Regions from separate parts of the Shewanella litorisediminis genome, predicted to be linked through region 2. Evidence: predicted binding sites of a transcription regulator. Region 2 holds the regulator's gene; each other region holds the start of a gene.
What was found. Region 2 encodes sigma-54, which starts transcription at its own class of promoters, with help from an activator protein. Its sites were predicted from a motif close to GTTGGCACGNNNNTNGNNT; they were not measured.
Positions count from the first base shown of each region.

Region 1: a site for sigma-54 is predicted at 3,972-3,990, ahead of JQC75_RS11950 (FlgO family outer membrane protein). Genes of this name have one in related genera too.
Region 3: a site for sigma-54 is predicted at 4,146-4,164, ahead of JQC75_RS03020 (P-II family nitrogen regulator). Genes of this name have one in related genera too.

Region 1 is NZ_CP069213.1:2,708,893-2,714,449, forward strand. It holds gene JQC75_RS11925 (chemotaxis protein CheV) at 1-677, opposite strand, end outside; gene flgA (flagellar basal body P-ring formation chaperone FlgA) at 881-1,588, shown strand; gene flgM (flagellar biosynthesis anti-sigma factor FlgM) at 1,663-1,998, shown strand; gene JQC75_RS11940 (flagella synthesis protein FlgN) at 2,107-2,541, shown strand; gene JQC75_RS11945 (LPP20 family lipoprotein) at 2,673-3,128, opposite strand; gene JQC75_RS11950 (FlgO family outer membrane protein) at 3,125-3,757, opposite strand; gene JQC75_RS11955 (flagellar assembly protein FlgT) at 4,042-5,217, shown strand; tRNA gene JQC75_RS11960 (tRNA-Arg) at 5,272-5,347, shown strand.
Region 2 is NZ_CP069213.1:3,587,045-3,592,601, reverse strand. It holds gene ptsN (PTS IIA-like nitrogen regulatory protein PtsN) at 1-173, opposite strand, end outside; gene hpf (ribosome hibernation promoting factor) at 176-463, opposite strand; gene JQC75_RS15880 (RNA polymerase factor sigma-54) at 494-1,975, opposite strand; gene lptB (LPS export ABC transporter ATP-binding protein) at 2,087-2,818, opposite strand; gene lptA (lipopolysaccharide transport periplasmic protein LptA) at 2,815-3,369, opposite strand; gene lptC (LPS export ABC transporter periplasmic protein LptC) at 3,356-3,913, opposite strand; gene kdsC (3-deoxy-manno-octulosonate-8-phosphatase KdsC) at 3,910-4,458, opposite strand; gene JQC75_RS15855 (KpsF/GutQ family sugar-phosphate isomerase) at 4,458-5,435, opposite strand; gene JQC75_RS15850 (calcium/sodium antiporter) at 5,479-5,557, opposite strand, start outside.
Region 3 is NZ_CP069213.1:683,922-689,478, reverse strand. It holds partial or broken gene JQC75_RS19035 (PAS domain-containing protein) at 1-264, opposite strand, end outside; gene JQC75_RS19070 (PAS domain-containing protein) at 277-384, opposite strand; gene JQC75_RS03035 (tetratricopeptide repeat protein) at 750-1,910, opposite strand; gene JQC75_RS03030 (hypothetical protein) at 2,006-2,341, opposite strand; gene JQC75_RS03025 (ammonium transporter) at 2,501-3,751, opposite strand; gene JQC75_RS03020 (P-II family nitrogen regulator) at 3,763-4,101, opposite strand; gene JQC75_RS03015 (hydrolase) at 4,342-4,881, shown strand; gene nrfA (ammonia-forming nitrite reductase cytochrome c552 subunit) at 4,961-5,557, opposite strand, start outside.

The DNA of each region.
Region 1 (5,557 bases), 880 kb from region 2:
GTCATTTCCGCCGAAATGGCTTTCAGTTTTTCCAGAGCTTCGCGGCCATCTTTTGCCGTATCAATCTGCAGTTCAAGGGAGGTGAGCGCACGAATGATTTGCTTGCGTGCCACTGCAGAGTCATCAATCACCATGATGTGGAAGTGCTGCCCACGGTCGAGGGTAAGCTGTGCATCGGTATCTTCGCTGATAGCCGTGCGGACCGGGCTGATTTCATCAAGGATTTTTTCAACGTCCAGGATTTCAACCAGCTCGCCATCAATCTCGGTTACCGCAGTGAGGTAAGAGTAGCGGCCTGCCCCCTGAGGCGGCGGCATAATGGCTTCCCAGTTCATGTTGATGATGCGCTCAACCGAGTTCACCAAAAAGCCCTGCACGCTGCGGTTATATTCGGAGATAATGATAAAGCAGTTCTGGATGTTCTCTATCGGTTTGCCACCGGTGGCCGCACTGAGGTCAATAACAGAAATGGTGGTGCCACGTATATGGGCTACACCGCGTACATATGGATTGAGCTTGGGTAATCCGGTCAAAGGTGGGCACTGCAATACTTCTTTTACTTTAAAGACGTTAATACCGAAGCGCTGACGGCCGTTCAGTTTGAACAGCAGCAGCTCCAATCGGTTTTGCCCCACCAGCTGGGTGCGCTTGTTGACTGACTCAAGAATGCTCGACATAAGTTCGCCTTAGTGGTCTTGATGGAATGGCGCCCCGATTAACTCGGAGCATAGGCATGTAACTTGCTTTTGTTATTGTCACCGACAACCCGTGCCCCAACTTCGTCAAACTTCTGACGGCACGTCTCAGTGCTTGAACGAGGTATTTTGGTGCTGAATGAAAGTATAGGTGTAATCTGGCGCGACACGCTAGTCTGTTCATTATGAAAGTAAAGTTAGCACAAGTTTTGGTGATGCTGCTGTTGGTTTCCGGAGTATCAATTGCAGAAGAACCACAGATTCCCAGTATATCGGCCATCGCTTCGGCGGCTGAAGCCGTGGTTATTGAAAAAATTGACGCCCCGGCCAACGCCAGAATCAGCGTAGAGGCTCAAAGCCTGGAGAGCCGTGGCAACATCCCCCGCTGTGAAGGGCCTGTCTCAGCGAGACTTGCCACCGACAGGCCTATTTCCCGCAACAATACGGTGCGCATCAGCTGTATCAGCCCGGATCTGGACTATCCTTGGCAAATGTTCCTTTCAGTGCGCGCCGATGTGCTTTTCCCGGTGGTAGTCGCCAAACGCCCCCTGGGCAACGGCGATTTACTGGACTCTGAGAGTATTGAAGTTCGATACGTTGACAGAACGCTGTTGCGAGGCCAACAGTTTGTTCAACCAGAGCCACTTTACGGCTCCCGGGTGAAGCGGCGCATTCCCCAGGATGCCCCCATTTTTGCCGACAACCTCTGTTTCGTGTGCAAGGGCGATGCGGTGGCCATTTACGCCAAGTCAGCCGGTTTTGAGATAAAAACCCAGGGTGAGGCCTTGGCGGATGGTAACGAAGGCGATAGGATTAGAATTAGAAATATCAATTCAAACAGAACATTAGAGGCAACTGTCATCGGCGTTGGCGAAGTGGAAGTCAAAATGTAAAATAAGCTAAAGCTTTCCTGGCTGCGGCCGATACAGATCCCAAGAAACCCAAATCCGTGATACTGGAGCCCGAGATGGCCATCGAATTACCCAAAAACAATGCCGCGTCCAACCGCGTTGGCAACACCAGCAGCCCGCTGACCAGTGCCCGCACTGCCCAGGCATCAGCAGCACAAACGGCACAGCCACAGGCACCACAAAAGGCCGACTCGGTGATGATCACCAGCCAGGCTCAGCAGCTGCAAAGCGTACAGTCAAAGCTGTCTTCTCTGCCGGAAGTTGACCAAAAGAAAGTGGCCGAAATCAAGCAAGCCATTGCTGAAGGCCGTTATAAAATTGACCCAGAAAAGCTCGCGGCCAATATCGCCAGCTTTGAAGCAGAACTACAGGAATTAGGCCGAGACGCCTGATATCCAGCACGGATTGGGGAAAATCCAAGGCCGGCCATTTGATTATGGCCGGCTTTTTGCATTCTTTTATTACTAACCCAGATGTCAATAAAACCGGGATGCAACACCATGGATCACGTCAACGAACTCAATCAGCTGCTCGATGCACAACAAAGTCTGCTGGAGCAGCTTCTGGCCTCGATGGCGGCTGAACGTGCAGCCTTGATAGCCCAAAATGCGTCAGAGCTGATGAACATTGCAGAGCACAAATCCTCTGCCCTGCTGCGACTGAAGCAAAATGATGATGCCATGGCGGCTCACCCAGGTCACAGCCTGCTGACAAGCGATACAGCCCTCTCGGCCAAGGTACAGTCGGTACAAAATACCCTGATGCGCTGCAAGCATGAAAACCAAGCCAACGCACAGCTCATTGAGCACAGTCAGGCGAGCATTAACCGACTGGCGCAGGCGCTGCAGGTAAGCCGTAACGCAAGCTCCCTTACCTACACAGACAAGGGTAAAACATCGACCATCTCAACGCTGGGCAGCAGTATCGAAGTCTGAGGATGCCAATGGCAATCTCCTCGGTCAGCCGGCGACAGAGGTCATCGACGACCAACAAGAAAGCCCCTTGATGAGGGGCTTTTTCACAGCACAACGTAAAGAGTCATATCCTGACGGCGCCATCTGCACCATTAGAAATAGGTAACTTCCTTCACTTTGGATGGGCGATTCTGCTGCTGGTAGATATCCCACACGCGCGCAAAATCCAGTTCAAGCTCAGTGACATAATGCTCGCCAGCGGGATAGGCCTTAACCACTTTAGCTCCCCTGATCACACCTGATACCGACGCTTTAATACTGTCGCTGCCCATGGCCCAATCATTCACGCTGGCACCGGCACTGATTTTTTGACCATATACCTGCTCTGCCAATTCTCGATAAGCCGCAAGCTTGGACGCCTGCATCGCCATCAGCACTTTCTCGGCCTGGGTTTTGGCAGGCTGTGTTGCCAAAGGCGCGTAGCCAATGGCTGTCAGCTTGGGAAAACTGGCAGGGGCTTCAGTTTCCCATTGAACATAACGGTCATCACTGCTGGCGCAACCGGCTAAAAATACCATGGCCACACAGGCATAAATCCACTTTTTCATCTGTCTTCTCCAAGCAGAGTGACCCTATCAAGCCCAGGTGCTTCATGGCGATACAAGAGCCCGTCTTTGGAGACCACCTGCTGGGAGTACCCAAGGTAATCTCTGAGATCCCCCGGACGACTGAACGATTGGGAAGCCGCCACCACGCGATTATTGGCTATGTCGACCAGACGGCTGTTCACTGTCATGCCATCGCGCCCCAGGCTGTATGTGGCCACAAGCACATGCTGGGTCTGGGCAGTGTCACGCAGCTTTTGCCAATCCCGGCTCAGCAATAAGTCCCCTTTATCAGTAACTCTCAGGGTTTGGCTAATGGCCGTATCCACCACGTTGAAGTATCGGGCGTGAAGCGCGTCCATCATCCCTTGCTGGAGCTGACGGGCAAAACTGCCGCTGTGGGTCATGTCATCGACGTTTACCGGTGTCGTTACCACTATGGGGTCGCTGGAAGTGAGCACATCGTTGGTCAGCAGCAACTCATTGACTATCTGCTGTGCCAGAACATTGACTTGCTCCCGCTGAGGATAGCCTTCTTCAGCATAGGATACGCTCTGGGGCGTTTTCGGCTGCCCTTGTGCAGGTAACAACACAAAAGAGAGTGCCAGAGCGGTGAGCATTCGCACCTTCATAGAGTCAACTCCATGATTTAATATAAGTTAATAAGAAAACCGGAAAGGAGTTTTCTAATCCATTACACAGCTATCGGCAACGCAAGCAATTACTTTACCCCAAAAGCCCACAATTCAGCTGGGTAGCCTGCCTGGGGCGGCACGCAACTTGCTTAAATCACTGCACGACTTACCCATCCGTTATTTATCTTGCGCCGCGGCAACCTTAAATGGCTTGCACGCCTTGTGCCAAAGACACCAACGGATGTAACCCTCAACCCTTTGAGATGTGGCAGGACAGGCATATGGGATTGATAAAATCCGCTCTCGTATTCGGTGCGCTCCTTGTGAGCATTCAGGCCCAGGCCGACTGGGTGACGGCTGAGGGTGAGGCTGTCATCGTCAACGGCAACATTACCAAGGCCCGCGCAGAAGCCATAGAGCAGGCCGTCAGTTATGCCAGCCTGCAAGCCGGTGTCAGCGTAGAAACAACTCAACAGACGGTGGATGGGCACCTGACAGATTCAAGCACCCGCCTGATGCAACAACTGATGAGTGGACCGGTGCAACTTGTCAGCGAACAAATAGAAAACAACCGTTTGCGAGTGCAACTTAGGGTCGAGCTCATGGAGGCCCCACAAAGTCAGTGCCAAAGTACTCACCTGAAGGCGGCGATTCTATTACCCGAAGCCGCGGTAAGGGACCGCAGTCAACTCACGCACGGGCAGATAAATAGCCTGGGCGAAGCAGTCTCACAACAGCTCGCCCGAAGACTGGACAGTACCTCAGGTGCGGCCTTTGCCAACTTGCGCCCCGGCGCCAGACTTGATGTAGACCCAAGACAACTTGCCGCCCCCGGCTATCGTTTGCCGGGTTACCTTGCCATGGCAAGTGATAGCCAATACGTGCTGGTGCCCCAAATAACCGACGTTTCCACCGAGCCTTCCCAAAGCAGCTACTTTGGCCTCGTATCAAACGCCCCTGAACGCCAGTTTGCACTGACCATGACTCTCTTCCAGGGGATCAGCGGCGAAATTATCTGGCGTGAAAAGTTTGAAACCTCGGCCCCCTGGGAGTTCGAACGGACAGAGTCAGTGTCGCCAACCCATGACAGATTCTGGCGCTCAGCCTACGGCATGGCAGTGGATAAACTGCTGGTGCAGGCGGTGAAAGAACTCGACAAAGCACTGCTCTGCCGCCCTGTGCTGGGGCAAATTGTTGCCAGGCAGGGGCAAACCCTGATCCTGAATCTGGGACGTCGCCATGGTATCAAGGTGGGGGATGAACTCGCCGTGGTACTGGCAAAACATATTCCGGACAGACTGAACGATACCCGCACAACCGGCAACAACACCAAAACAAACATCAGCATAACCCAGGTCACCGAAGACAGCGCCCGCGCCGAACTTTCCGGCCTTGGCAGTGTGGACAACATTCAGATAAGCGATATTGCGATAAAAACCGGGCAGAACAAGAATTAACCAGTTAAATATCAAGACTTTTAATCAAAGACAAAATAGGTATAATCAGCGGGTCTCCCTATAGCTCAACAGGATAGAGCAGTCGCCTCCTAAGCGACCGATCGGGGTTCGAGTCCCTGTGGGGAGGCCATTCAGCTATCTTTTACCTTTAAAAACAACAGCTTGCACCACACTCCAATATCAAAAACCACCTATAGACCACCAGCAAACGATTAGATTTATTCTGGTGAAATGACAGGTGCTTTTTCGTGTACCTCATGCGGCACCATCAGTCGCTTCTTGTGTCAGTTCCATTGCGTCCGCTCGTATCCTCAAGTATTCCCGCCGCTGCTGCTTGGTA
Region 2 (5,557 bases):
ATACCAGTGCTGCCCATTTTTTCACGGGCCAGCAGGCTTTCGAATATCTCTTGTGACGAGAGGGAGGGATTCTGGGCAGCAGCGAGATCGCTAATCAGCTCCAGCACCTTTTTCTTGCTGCCCGGAGTGGCACAGCTAGTGCACTCCGGCGCCAGGATGGTACTTAGTTCCATCGTTAATGTTTGGTCAGTTTCTCTTTGTGTTTAATAACCTGACGGTCCAATTTATCAATTAGGGCGTCAATGGCGGCGTACATGTCTTCATGTTCTGAAGTGGCGAATACCTCGCCACCGTTGAGGTGAAGCTTGGCTTCTGCGATTTGCTGCAATTTCTGAACATTGAGAACAACGTGGACATTATTGATCTGTTCGAAATGGCGTTCAAGCTTGGAGAACTTGCTCTCTACGTAGTTACGCAGTGAATCAGTGATTTCGATATGATGCCCAGTCAGATTGATTTGCATAGACACTTTCCTCCAAAGACCTTGGGTGGGTTATAAACTCTTACGTTGGTTCGACGGTGGGATCAGCATCGCCTCTCGGTATTTGGCGATAGTGCGTCTTGCAACGTTGATTCCTTGTTCTGCCAGAAGTTCCGCCATTTTGCTGTCGCTTAATGGTTTCTTCTGATTTTCTGCTGCCACCAGCTTCTTGATAAAGGCACGGATGGCAGTAGATGAGCATTCTCCGCCATCTTCGGTCCCGACGTGGCTGGAGAAAAAATACTTGAGTTCAAAGATACCCCTTGGGGTATGCATGTACTTTTGGGTGGTAACCCGTGAGATGGTGGATTCGTGCATCTCTACCGCTTCGGCGATATCGTTGAGCACCATGGGTTTCATGGCCTCTTCACCATACTCAAAAAAGCCCTGCTGGAACTGCACTATGCAGTTGGCGACTTTCAGCAGGGTGTCGTTGCGGCTCTCCAGACTCTTGATAAACCACTTGGCCTCTTGCAAATGCCCGCGGATAAACTGGCTGTCGGCCTGATTACGACTGGTGCGCGCCATGGCGGCATATTGCTGGTTCACACTCAGTTTAGGCATACAATCGGGATTAAGCTCTACAACCCAACGGCCATTTTTTTTACTGACCGAGACATCGGGAATGACATACTCGTCTTTGGTACTGGTGACAGACTCGCCGGGACGGGGATTCAGCCCCTGGATAAGGACGATTGCGTCTCTGAGCTCTTCTTCCTTGAGGCGGGTTTTTCGCATCAGGGTGCGGAAGTCGCGGTTGGCAATCAAATCCAGATGGTCACGGATAAGCAGCTTGGCATTGTCCAGATGGGGGGTGTCTGGCGGAAACTGCCCAAGCTGAATGAGCAGGCACTCCGCCAAATCTCGGGCAGCCACCCCGATGGGGTCGAAATGCTGAATACGTTTGAGTACGGCCTCAACTTCATCCAGCTCAACCTCTTCATCGCCCACGGCCTCGAGAATTTCTTCAAGACTTTGGGTCAGATACCCCTTGTCATCGATGGCATCTATGATGGCAGTGGCAATGGCCAGATCGGTATCGGAAAAAGGGGTGAGATTTTTCTGCCATTCCAGATGTTCGTACAGGCCTTCACTGGTTTCGCCCTGAAACGGCATATCATCTTCGCCACGGATCCCGGGGCCGGAGACGGGGGCAGCCGTAAAGACTTCATCCCAGGTGGTGTCCATCGGGAGTTCGTCTGGCATGGACTGTTGGTTGAGGGCGTCTGAAGTTTCCAGTGAGGCGGTGTCACTGGCATCGTCTGATACGGACTCCTGGTTGAACTGGTCGTCAAATTCTTTATCGCCGTCATCGGCATCAAACTGATCGCTGCCCAGTTCGTCGTCCATTTCCAACAGAGGATTGGCGTCGAGGGCTTGCTGAATTTCCTGTTGCAGTTCAAGCGAAGAGAGTTGAAGCAGGCGAATGGCCTGCTGCAACTGTGGCGTCATTGTGAGTTGTTGTCCCAGTTTTAGCTGGAGCGACGCTTTCATTGTACTGCGAATCCTTCACTAAATTATTCAGGTAGAAAGCTTTTCTATCAGGTTATCCGGTGATTTACCACCCTGATTCTCCGGATATGAGAAGGGGGCTTTGTTAATTAACTATAGCCTGAATTGCTCACCCAAGTACACTGCACGCACCTGCTGATTGTCGAGGATTTCGGCAGGGGTGCCTTCAGCAATCAAATTACCGTGGCTGACGATATACGCCTTTTCGCAGACATCGAGGGTTTCCCTCACGTTGTGGTCGGTGATAAGGACTCCGAGGCCACGATTTTTGAGTTGCTCGATAATCTTTTTGATATCGATAACGGAAATGGGGTCAACACCGGCGAAGGGTTCATCGAGCAGGATAAATCTGGGGTTGGCGGCGAGTGCCCGGGCAATCTCGACCCGGCGACGTTCGCCACCTGAGAGTGACATCCCCAGATTGTCGCGAATGTGGGTGATGTGAAACTCTTCCAGCAGCTGCTCCAACGACTCTTCGCGCTCATCGGCATTCAGCTCTTTGCGCATCTGCAATACGGCCATGATGTTGTCACGCACCGAGAGCTTGCGAAAGATGCTGGCTTCCTGTGGCAGGTAGCCAATGCCTTTGCGGGCCCGCAGGTGCATGGGATCCAGCGTCAGGTCATCGTCATTGATATGTATGCTGCCCTTATCGCTCTGCACCAGGCCGACCACCATGTAAAAGGTGGTGGTTTTTCCGGCGCCGTTGGGGCCCAGCAAGCCGACTACCTGACCGGTGTTGACGGTGAGGCTGACGTTTTTGACAACCTGGCGGTTTTTGTAACTCTTGGCGAGATTACTGGCCTTCAGGGTCAGTTGGGTCATTGTTGTTTCTCTTGCTGAGGTTGCTCTGTCTTGCCCTTATCCTGCAGATCCTGCTGGTAATTTTCGGGCTTGATGATGGTGATAACCCTGTCGTCTTTTTTACCGCTGCTTTGGGAGGTGAGCTGCTGCTTTTCGATGTCGTATACGATGGAGTCGGCACTGACCTGGCTGCCATCCTGCTCGACCTTGGCGTTGCCTTTGAGGCTCATAACGCGACTGTCGATGTTGTAGCTGATTTCTTCGGCGCTGGCATGCACTGTGCGGCCATCTTCAACCTGCTGGCTGTAGGTGGCAGGGTTACCCTTGGCGAGCAGAATACGCTTGCCGCTTTTCTCGTCGGTAAAGGAGCTCAGTTCTCCGGCCTTCAGCACCAGGCTGCCCTGGGTCAGGGTAACCGGGCCTTCGTAAACGATGCGTTTGTTTTTCAGGTCGGCATAACTGTTGGCCGCGGCAATTTTTACTTCCTGGCTCAAATCAAACTTGGTGTTGGCAAAAGCCACGGCGCTGCAGGTGCAAAGCAGCACCAGAATGAGCGACTTATTTAGGTTCATAGGTTCCCTTAATCTTGCTTAAGAGCTTAACTTCCTTGGCGTTGAGATCAGCATAGAGGCCATGGCCGCTCAAGTGGAAGTTATTGCCGCTGATAATAATTTCTTTGTCGGAGGTGAGGATCATCGTCTTGAGATCCAACTCCAGATAACTGGTATTAAGCTGCTGCAGCGGCTCGTCAATGGTCAGCGCCTCAATCAGCACTTCTTCTTCGAGCATGACTTTGTCACTGGCTTTGTCCAGTTTGCCGGTTTTGGCGGTCAGGCGCCATTCACCCTGACCATCTTCGGGAAACAGGGTGTAGACAGGTTGGGTAAACAGGGTCTGCGCGTCGCCATCGAAGTGTTCCATGTAGGCGGCGCTGACGCGGCTTTCCAACTTGCCCTGCTCGTTGTAACTGATACTGCGAAGGTCGGTGGCCACGTAATCTGGCTTTTGCACACTGTCTGTGAGTTGAGGTTGGCTGGCCTTTTTGCTTTGCACCTGCCAGTAGAGCGTGAGGGCGGTGCCGAACAGCAAAATGATGGCGAGGGTGACGCGGTTCATACGCTCATCCCGTGGGCCGAATCAAACTTGCCCTGGCTCATTAACAGGAGGTCGGCAAGTTCTCTGAGGGCACCGTGTCCACCGGGCAGCGTAGTAACCATGTCGGCGTGTCGGCGAACATAGGGATGACCATCGGCTACACAAACCCCCAGTCCCACGGCCTTCATGACCGGCAAATCCACCATATCGTCGCCAATGTAAGCCACTTCGGCAGCCTTGACACCATAGAGGTCGAGCAATTCCTCATAGGGCACGAACTTGTTATCGACACCCTGATAGATATGAGCGACCCCAAGGGCCGTCATGCGGTTTTCCACAATCTGGGATTTGCGCCCGGTGATCACGGCAACAGCGACACCGGCGCCTTGAAGGGCCTTAACGCCATAGCCGTCGCGGGTATGGAATGCCTTAAGCTCTTCGCCCTGGTTTCCCAGATAAATGCGGCCGTCGGAAAACACCCCATCTACGTCGCAAATGAGCAGCTTGATACCTTTGGCCTTGTTCCAGATGGCATCATCAATGGGGCCGTAGAGTCCTTCGTGCATCAGATAACCCCTGCTTTAACCATGTCCAGCATGTTGAGCGCACCGATTGGGCGTCGCCCGGCGTCAATCACAATCAGGCCGTTGATATTTTTTTCATCCATGAGTTTAAGCGCTTCGGCAGCGAGTATGTGCTCACCAATGGTGATGCAATTGCGGGTCATCACATCGGCAATACTGGTTTGACGCAGATTGATTTGTGCATCGATTACCCGGCGAAGGTCGCCGTCGGTGAAGATGCCGACCAGAGCGCCTGAAGCGTTAACGATTGCCGTCATCCCCAAGCCTTTCTTGGAGATTTCGTACAGGGCATCGGTAATACAAATATCATCCTGTACCAGCGGCAGCTCATCACCTTTATGCATGACATCACTGACGTGAAGCAGCAACTTGCGGCCCAGAGCGCCACCGGGGTGCGACATGGCGAAGTCGTCCTTGGTGAAACCTTTGGCTTGCAGCAGTGCAACCGCCAGGGCATCACCCATCACCAGGGTCGCCGTAGTCGATGAGGTGGGGGCCAGCCCCAGCGGACAGGCTTCTTCCGGCACCTTGATACACAGGTGCAAAAGTGAATGCTTGGCCATGGTGGACTCAGGCTTGCCTGTCATGGAGATGATAGGAATACCACGGCGTTTAATCACTGGCATCAGGGTGAGAATTTCACTGGACTCCCCCGAGTTGGAGATGGCCAACACTATGTCGTTGTCGCTGAGCACGCCCAAGTCGCCGTGGCTCGCCTCCCCCGGATGAACAAAAAAGGCCGGGGTGCCGGTGCTTGCCAGAGTGGCGGAAATCTTGTTGCCAATGTGGCCGGATTTGCCCATGCCCATCACGATAACCTTGCCGGTGCAGCGCAGGATAAGCTCGCAGGCGTCGGCAAAGGCATCACTGTCGACAAACTGGTACAGATTGTCCAGTGCCGCTTTTTCGATATCGATAACCTTGCTGCCCCATTGGCGCAGTTGCTTTCTGTCTACCATATCTGTCTCTCTGTCTGTGCCGGATTAAACCGACAGATCAGGGTCAGTGCGCCTGGAACAGCACGTACTGATAACCGATAAATATCACCAGGAACAAACCGCCGTGCCAACGCTTGAGTTCG
Region 3 (5,557 bases), 1.3 Mb from region 2:
CGCCATCGAACGGTCAATGGCATTCATCATGCTTTGCTGTTCGTTTTCAATTTCTACTATGTCAGTCACATCCGCAGCCAGCTTCAAGACGCTGACCACCTTGCCTTCTTCGTTGCGGATGGGGTTGTAAGAGGCTCCAAGCCAAAGATTTTTGCCATCCCGGCCAAGCCTTAAAAAGCGGCCACTGGCGTGTTTCCCCTCAGCTAGGCTTCGCCAAAACCCTTTGTACTCATGGCTTTTGGCGTACTCAGAGGTACAAAAGATACTGTGATGCTTTCACTTGATGTCTTCGAGGCGGTAACCCACAAGAGACAAAAAGTTTTCATTTGCAGTGACTATGGTGCCATCCGGTAAAAACTCAATCATCGCCGTTGAAGCACTCACGGCCGCGGCCCGCGCCTGGTACCTTTGTATTTCAGACCGATAAGAGGCCAATTATTGCTTTAATTTGTTATTAAACATCTGCTTCTCCGCAATAACCCATATCAGCGACGCACCTGAGGCGGCGCATCACAGCGCTTGTCAGGCTCAACACAAAGTGTACGACATAAGGAGCTAATCGGTTCAGATAGCAGGAAATAAGTGTGTCAGGCACATCACCGGGGCCGGGCTGAAACCCCAGCACACTCATTAAAGGCGTGAGATAAAATCACGTGCGTCAGGAAGCACAGGGGAAGGTCAAAACAAACCGGCCCAAGGTCAAGCTCAGGCCGGATAAAATACCTTGGTGCATGACTCAGAAAACGAACTCAGCGGTTTGCCATGGCGTTTAGCTTGGCCTGATAACGCCGCTTATCTCCATCATCGCCACTGAGCGCCAGGGCTTTTTCCATACTTTGGCGGGCTTTCTTGGGATTGCCGGATGCCCAGTAGGCCTGGGACAGTCCAAAGTAAAACTCATGACGGTAGTCCGCCTTTTCCACGGCCTGCAAAAACCAGTTCACTGCCTGCTGGTATTCATGCTCAGACAACGCCTGCTCGGCCATATCGTAGTAGTAGTAGGGGTTGCGGATCCGGGCCAGCTCCAGCACCTTGTGCACCTCGGCCCACTCATCCAGCCGGTCCTGGGCTGAGAGAATCAGCGCCAGGTTGTACAGGGTTGTCATGTTTTCCGGCTCTTGTTTCAGCGCCTCCCGATACACCTCCTCGGCAAGATCTTCCCTCTGATGGTAGCGATACAGAATGGCAAGGGTATTCAGGGCGGGAACAAAGGTGTTGCTTTGCGCCAACGACAGGCGGATTAAGCCGTAGGCTTTGTCATGGTCACCATCGATCAGTGCCTCGGCGGCCAGATTATTGTAAAACATGGCCAATAACATGCTTCGGTTGATGCGAACCCTGTCATAGCCGCGGACTGCACGCTCGGGCAGAAAGTCCACCAGTATAGGACCACGCAAGTGCACCACATTCGCTTCTGAAGGCGGTAACAGGCGCAGATTCACGTGACCATTAACCAGATAGAAATCCCCTTGCCTGTCCCACACCGGCTGTACCAGCACGTCCTGAAAATCCACGGCAACTCCCAGCGCATCAGCCATGGCCGTCGCCAAAACCACCAGCGACATGCAGTTACCTGCCCTGTCGTAATAGGTGTCGGCTGCGATGCGGGTATTGTTGTCCTGATAACTGAAACCACCATCGGCTGCAGCAAGCTGGGAGGAGAGCCAACTGTGAGCCAGCTCATTGTCGCCGCCAGGCAGGGTGCGTTGGCGGTCATAGGCGCGCTTTAATTCCTGCGCCACGCCGGGTGGCAAAGAAAAGACCTCTTGGGAAGAAGGCAAACCACTGACAGGATTAAAAATTTCATCGTGAAATAGGCTGCTGACACTGGTTTGATTCACCCGCTCAGAAGTGGATGCACAGGACACCAGCAAAGGAAGCAACAGGCAACAGAGTATTCTTGCAGACATCGGCGCCCCCAAAATCGATTGGCCTCATTTGAGACTACGTCAATTTGTCGCGAAAAGCCCACACAATAAGTAACAAAAGTTTAATGCGCTTTTCCCTATTTTGGCTTGTTGACTGGCTGTGGTTCGGCCTCAGGATTGGGGACAGAAATGTACAGTTCCCGCCCCTGCCAGGGATAAGGCCTGTAAAAGAAGCCTTTGCAGCTGAAATGCCGGTAAGGGGATGGCACCAACACGCAGCCAAGGGGCAGTGATTGCAGGATTTCCAGTTGTTGCTGTGCCCGTAAAGCCTCCTGCCACTGATGTTCCCGTGCCAGTTGGTCGCGAACGGCGAAAGCGTCGAAGGCCTCATCACTCTTTCGCACCACCACCTGTCCGGCAGAGGCTCCCAGACTTGTCAGCACCATTACCGCGAGCAAAGATTGTAATCGCATCCCGATCCCTCCGTGAAACGTCAAATCAGCCGCCAAGCCCAATTTATTACCCAGGCCTGGATTGGCGTCTTTGGTCAGTATCCCTCCCCTTCTTCGCCGAAGACAAGCAAAACAAAAACAGCAGGCCTGAGCCTGCTGTTTGTCTGAGTTTGATTGCCGTTATCCGGCCGTTTTTACAGTGACAAACTCTGGGTAGGCATCGATACCGCAGTCTGAGGCATCCATACCGTTGTACTCTTCTTCCTCGCTGACACGGATCCCCATGGTCACCTTGAGGACAAACCACACCAGGAAGGAGGCTCCGAAAGTCCAGGCGAAGATGGCACAGATACCAAACAGCTGCGCACCCAGGGTCGCATCGGCGTTGGAAACAGGGACCAGCAGCAGACCAAGCACCCCGGCCACACCGTGTACCGAAATGGCACCAACAGGATCGTCAATCTTGATGCGATCAAAGCCCACGATGGAGAACACCACCAGAGCTCCGGCCAGCAAGCCAATGGCCGCGGCAAACCCAAGCGAAGGCGACAGTGGGTCGGCGGTAATGGCCACCAGGCCCGCCAGCGCGCCGTTTAAAATCATGGTCAGATCTGCTTTACCCCAAATCATTTTGCACACAATCAGGGCAGAAATCGCACCGAAGGCAGCGGCGGAGTTGGTGTTAACAAAGATTTTGCCAACCGCAGCCGCGTTGGCGGCATCGGACACCATCAACTGTGAGCCGCCATTGAAGCCAAACCAGCCCATCCACAGGATAAACATACCAAGAGTCGCCATCGGCAGGTTGGAGCCGGGGATGGGGTTTACCTGACCCGATGGACCATATTTGCCTTTACGGGCACCCAGTAAAATCACGCCCGACAGGGCTGCGGCGGCACCGGCCATGTGCACAATACCGCTGCCGGCAAAGTCCACGAATCCGGCCGCGCTGACAAAACCGCCACCCCAGGTCCAGAAGCCTTCTACCGGATAGATAACCGCAGTCATCACCACAGAGAATGCCAGGAAGGCCCAGAGTTTCATGCGTTCAGCCACGGCGCCGGACACAATCGACATGGAAGTTGCCACAAACACCACCTGGAAGAAGAAGTCTGATTCCAGCGAATGGTCGGCATCGGCAGCCTGAGAACCAATCAGGGTACCAAAGCTTGGCAACCAACCCCCTTCGGGGTTGTCCACATACATGATGTTGTAGCCAACAATCAGGTAAGTGATACAGGCAATGGAATAGAGACACACGTTTTTGGTGAGGATCTCAGTGGTGTTTTTGGAACGAACCAGGCCCGCTTCCAACATGGCGAAACCTGCCGCCATCCACATCACCAAGGCCCCGGAGATCAAAAAGTAAAAGGTATCCAGTGCGAATCTGAGTTCGGCCACCGTCAGGCCCAGTTTGCTGATTTCTTCCATCTCGCTTCCCCTTACAGTGCTTCGTCGTCAGTTTCGCCGGTACGGATCCGGACCGCTTGCTCTAAATCGGTGACAAAGATTTTGCCGTCACCGATTTTGCCGGTATGGGCCGCTTTCACTATGGCCTCCAACAGCAGCTCGACATTTTCAGCCTTGGTAGCGATATCCAGCTTTATCTTGGGCAGAAAATCCACCTGATATTCGGCGCCCCGATACAGCTCGGTGTGCCCCTTCTGACGGCCAAAACCTTTGACCTCGGTTACTGTCATACCTTCGATACCCATGCCGGCGATGGCTTCACGCACATCGTCGAGTTTGAAGGGTTTGATGATTGCACTCACCAGTTTCATTCCCGGCCTCCGCTGATTGTTGTATGTCTTGCCTGATAAAGACATTTCAAGCATCGCGCCAAAGTTTCAACCCAATGTTTTTAATATATTTATTACATTTAACGCACAAATTGAGCGCATAAATTCGCACAAAAAAAGTGCACTTATGCAGACAACGCACCAAGGTGGTGCATTTGACTTTCGGCGTATTGGCAGCGGCATCAAAAAGGGGTTAACTGGGTAAAACCAAGGAGGCTAGACATGCTTAAGCCAAGTGAAACTGTGCTTGTAGTCGTGGATGTTCAGGGCAAACTGGCCCGACTGATGGACAACTCAGAAGCCATGCACCAGCAACTGATCACCCTGATAAGCGGGGCCAGAATTTTTGATATTCCCATTCTCTGGCTGGAGCAATTACCGGACAAGCTGGGGCCGACCTCTGAAGAACTCAGACTGGTGCTTGAAGGTTTAAACCCTATTGCCAAGGAACATTTCAGTGGCTGGTTCTGTGATGCCTTTCGGGAAGCGCTGCTGGCCACAGGACGTAAACAAGTATTGCTGTGCGGCATAGAAACCCATATTTGTGTGTATCAAAGCTGCCGTGACATGCTGGACAATGGCTTTGATGTGCATTTGGTGGCCGATGCCATGGGCTCCCGCACCGCCGACAATAAAGCATTGGGACTGCAAATGATGCAGCAGGCCGGCGCCTCACTCACCAACGTGGAGTCGCTGCTGTTTGAACTGCAACACCATGCCGTAGGCGACAGTTTCAGGGCACTGCTGAAACTCATCAAATAAGCCGGCTTACTGCCACCTCAAACAAAGAAAAGCCCCCGCAATGCGGGGGCTTTGTGTATGCAGGCTTGGGGTTTGCTGCTTACTTGTAAGTGGCTTCGCGGGCCTTGGCTTCTGCTTCCCACTTGGGCAGCATTTCTTGCTTGAACTTGGCCTTATCGGCGTTCATCTTGTCCATGTCCATACCCAGAGCAGCCTGAGCCTTGGCCTTGGTAGAGATGTCCGGCAGCTCGATTGGCTGCTTCACACCTTTGGTGGCCAGCAACTGAGCCAGTTGAACGCGAGCATTGGCAGCCTTGTCCACGGCAGTACCCAGTACGCGCAGTGCTTCAGCTGGAGCGTGTGCAGACACACCGTGAGAAGCAATGGCGTAGTCCCAGCGCCACTGAGCGTGACGGATATTGGTCAGGATTGGCTTCATTTCTTCTTCGGTAGCACCGGCTTTCCAGGCGGCACCGGCCTCGAAGTGAGCAGCAACCAGCTGAGTTTCAGCCTTGCCTTTCAGTTCCATCACTTTTGACTTGTTGTCCTTGTAGACAGTCAACATGTGATCTTTGTCCTGGCTGTGACAGGTTCCGCAAGTTTCTTCGAAACGATCGAAGGGGTTGCCCACTTTGTGATCGGTAAACTTCTTACCCTGTTCGTTGGTGACTTTCGGCATGTGACAGTCAACACAGGA